Regions from separate parts of the Metabacillus sp. GQ13 genome, predicted to be linked through region 2. Evidence: predicted binding sites of a transcription regulator. Region 2 holds the regulator's gene; the other holds the start of a gene.

Region 1 (2,208 bases), on a different contig from region 2:
TCTTGGTTTAACTGAGCCTCTAAACGAGCTTCATCATCTCTTAGTTTTGCTGCTAATTCATAGTCTTCTTTTTTTGTTGCCTCTGATTTTTGTATAGCCAGTTGATTTAAGCGTTCTTTTACTTGCTCTTCATTTACATTTGAAAGTGTTAGATTCTTTTTAGATCCTGCTTCATCAAGTAAATCGATCGCTTTATCTGGTAAATAACGGTCTTGAATGTAGCGATGTGATAATGTCACACAAGCGTTAATCGCTTCCTCTGAATAGGTTACATGGTGATAGTTTTCATACTGAGCTTTAATACCTTTCAGAATAGTAACAGCTTCTTCTTCAGATGGCTCTCGAACATATACAGGCTGGAAGCGACGTTCGAGTGCAGCATCCTTCTCAATAACACGGTATTCTTTAAATGTAGTAGCACCAACAATTTGAAGCTCACCACGTGCCAATGCTGGTTTTAAAATATTTCCAGCATCCATTGAACCTTCAGCTGAGCCCGCGCCAACTAACTGGTGAATTTCATCAATAAATAGAATAATATTTTTACGTTGTTGAAGCTCACTAATTATCTTTTTCAGCCGCTCTTCAAATTGTCCTCTGATACCAGTGCTAGCTACAAGAGATGCTACATCTAAAAGATAGACTTCTTTATTTGCGAGTTTAACGGGCACAGTATTGTTCGCAATCTTTAGTGCCAGTCCTTCAACTACAGCTGTTTTACCAACGCCTGGTTCTCCAATTAATACCGGATTGTTTTTATTACGACGATTTAAGATTTCAATTATACGATCTACCTCTTCGTCACGACCAATGACAGGATCAATCAATCCAACCCGTGCAGCATGTGTTAGATTACGTCCTAGTTGGTCAAGAATACCTCCACCATCATTTTGTTGTGATTGTGGATTTGCTTGTTGGTCTTTTTGAAGTCCTTTAAAGAATTCATCCAATGGTAAAGAAGAAAATCCGTTCGTAAAGCCTGATGGTATCGACTGTTTATAGTGTGCATAACACTCCTCACATAGTCTGACCTGTTTTTGTTGATTGTTTATATGAATGTTTAAATGGATAGTCGCTTGTTTATTTTGACACTTTTCACAAAACATTTAGAAAACTCCCCTTCTATTAAATAAAGATTGTTATCGGTAAATAGGAGAACAAACCGAAAAAGTTATTCGATATGTTTGACCATCTTTGATCATAGTATATCTTGACCTTTTTTGACTTTCAAGTATTTAAGCTTAGATATAATTTAGGTAATCAATACCAAAGGTAATAGATTTAGCTTGTAAAGAATCATCCTAGTTTTTCTTCATATAATGATACAAGCTTTGTTTAACTTAAGTGAGGTGTTAGAAGATGAGGAGATCTTGGGTTGCTTCTTTTCAAGTAGCAGCCGTATATGTAGGTACTGTTGTTGGAGCTGGTTTTGCTACTGGTAAAGAAATAGTGGAGTTTTTTACAAAGTATGGTGTTTTCGGACTAGCTGGAATCCTATTATCAGGGATTTTGTTTATTACAATTGGTACAAAAATGCTCATCTTATCTAAACGTATTAACGCATCATCATATCAAGATTTAATGACCTTTATATTTGGTAATAAGATCGGTGGTGTTATTAATCTTTTTATGTTGGTTATTCTGCTAGGATTAACATCTATTATGCTTTCTGGAGCAGGAGCCATTTTTAAAGAGCAACTAGGCCTTTCAATTAGACTTGGAGTCATAATCACAATTATCCTTACGATGCTTGTCATGACGTTTGGCGTAAAGGGATTATTTAGTGTAAATATTATTGTCGTTCCATTATTGATTCTATTTAGTGTAACTCTTGGATTTCAATCGTTTTCTTATGACGTATTTTTGCAATTTCCTTCAGAGACAGTTACATCATTTAAATGGATTTTATCTGCTTTTTCATACGCCGCATTTAACTTGACTATGGCTTCGGCTGTTCTTGTCCCATTAGCAAGTGAAATAAAAGATGAAAAAGTATTGAAAAGGGGTGGAATGCTCGGCGGTTTACTCTTAACAATCATTTTAATTAGTAGTCATATAGCACTTTCTTCACTGACAAGTCTCACACAATTCGATATACCAATGGCAGAGGTAATGAGAACCACATTTTTTGCGGTTTACTTTATCTATATTGCTGTCATTTATGGTGAAGTTTTTACATCTGTTATAGGAAATCTTTACGGACTTGAA
Region 2 (2,208 bases):
TAACTTCTTCGTTTTCAGAAAGTAAACACCCTCCAAAACTTGAGTTTTCTGATAAATTTGGACTTATTAAATGCTTTTCCACTAAAACCCTTTTTTGAATTGGTTGCATATCATTCATCTTAAGTAGTTCTAGTCGACCAATATTTTGGAATTTTTTATTTGCATAAGTTGTTTCAAAAAAAGTTAACACTTCTTGTAATTCATCATTGGTAGAAAGCGTCGGAAATTTATATTGCTCTATATTTCGTGCTAAGCGAATTCTGCTGCTTAAAACAATATCTGAATCAGGACCTTCTTGACTCATCCAAGCACTCATTGCTTTATTCATAAAATTTTGGAGAGACATGCCTTATGATCCCTCCTTTTGAGAATTGCTTAGTTTTTTCTCAAGAAGTCTAATTTGATCTCTATATTCGGCAGCTTGTTCAAATTCCTCTTGGGCAATAAAATGATGAAGTTTATCCTTTAGCTCGCCAATTTGCTTGCGGATATGAATATCTCCGCCAATTCTCTCTGGAATTTTCCCGGAATGGACAGTGTTTCCACCATGAACCCGTTTTAATATCGGATTTATATAACTTTTAAATGTATGATAACAGTTTGAACACCCAAATCTTCCAACCTTTTTAAATTGGGGTAAAGTCATTTTGCATCGATCACAATGAGGAACATCATTTGCTTGAAAAACATTCTGTTCTTCTGTCTTGGCAATACCCGATTCCATGTTTAACAAACCCGTTAATAAATTATTTAAAGAAAAACCTTGATTAACATTAAACATAACTAGCTCACTATTTTCGTGCGCACAATGCTCACAAATATGAACCTCTGTTTTTTCACCATTAATCACTTTTGTAAAGTGAAACGTCGCCGGTCTTTCTTTACAATCCTGGCAGATCATCCGTCTCCCCTACTTTCATTTATATTTCAATGACGTCAGCATGGCTTTAACCATCCTAGCCCTTAATTCATCCCTATGGGGTAGATCAATATATATCACAGACCTATCAATAACGCTCAGCATCAGTTTAGCTTCCCTAGCTGATATAACTTCCTCACTAACTAGTCTACTGATTATGTCCACTGCAGCAACTTGTGAAAGGCGATGTTGAATTAAATGTAAGATTTGTTCGATTAAGTGTGCATGATTATTGGATCGGACTTTGATAATACGGATATAACCGCCACCACCACGTTTACTTTCTACGACATACCCTCTTTCAATCGTAAATCTTGTATTAATAACATAGTTAATTTGTGAAGGTACACACTGAAACTTATCAGCAATCTCACTACGCTTAATCTCTACTATTTCTTTTCCACCACTTTCCAGAACCTGCTTTAAGTACTGTTCAATAATGTCTGAAATATTTCTCACTCAACCTCCCCCTCACTGACTTTGACTATATTTGACTTTAACCTTACTATAAAACGAACAGAAAAAATTTTCAAGCTTTCTGTTTCATTTTAACTATTGCCAAAATATTAACTTGTAAAACATATCTAAAATATTTTTTCCACCTCACTTACCTCTACAATGATTCTTTCTAGATCAACATTTACAGATGAAACATCTATCTCTAATTGATAATTAAATGTTACCTGACCTTCTTTATCCTTCCTACATGATGTCATAACGGTCTTATTTGTTTTCACGTCGTATGTCGATATCTTCTTTAACACATCTTCAATTGTAGTCTTATTAGAGTGGACAACTACTTTTACTTTCCTTTTAGGTCTTTTGCCAATCATAAATTTTTCTAGTCGATTTAAAAAAATTAAACACATCAAAACAATGAATGTCGTAAATATAGCCACTTCATACATACCTGAACCTATAACTAAACCTAACCCTGCCACTATCCATATTGAGGCAGCAGTTGTTAAACCTCTGACTGTTGCTCCTCTAACAAGAATTGTTCCACCACCAAGAAATCCTATCCCACTGATAACATAGGAAGGGATTCTGGCAGGATCAAAGCGAATATTAGGATCTTTTTGAATATAATCTTCAAATCCATAAAGAGATAAGATCATCATTAAACAAGACCCTATCCCTACAAGTAAATGTGTACGAAATCCTGCAGGATGCTTATTAAATTCCCTCTCTAATCCAATTAGACCGCATAATAATGTTGCTATTAATATACGTGAAAACATAATGTATGTATCTTGATTTAATAAGTCAATAATAGTATTCATTCTTTC

Evidence for each region. The regulator CtsR, encoded in region 2, represses protease genes until heat stress. The targets are predictions, from matches to a motif close to ATGGTCAATAAAGGTCAAACA.
Region 1: a site for CtsR is predicted at 1,182-1,202, ahead of AC6CHR_RS09890 (ATP-dependent Clp protease ATP-binding subunit). Genes of this name have one in related genera too.

Annotation. Positions count from the first base shown of each region.
Region 1 covers NZ_JCAXET010000006.1:275,158-277,365, reverse strand. Annotated here, with positions in the region: gene AC6CHR_RS09890 (ATP-dependent Clp protease ATP-binding subunit) at 1-1,106, opposite strand, end outside; gene AC6CHR_RS09885 (YkvI family membrane protein) at 1,360-2,208, shown strand, end outside.
Region 2 covers NZ_JCAXET010000023.1:2,126-4,333, reverse strand. Annotated here, with positions in the region: gene mcsB (protein-arginine kinase McsB) at 1-346, opposite strand, end outside; gene mcsA (protein-arginine kinase activator protein McsA) at 350-901, opposite strand; gene AC6CHR_RS22135 (CtsR family transcriptional regulator) at 917-1,378, opposite strand; gene AC6CHR_RS22130 (MgtC/SapB family protein) at 1,504-2,202, opposite strand.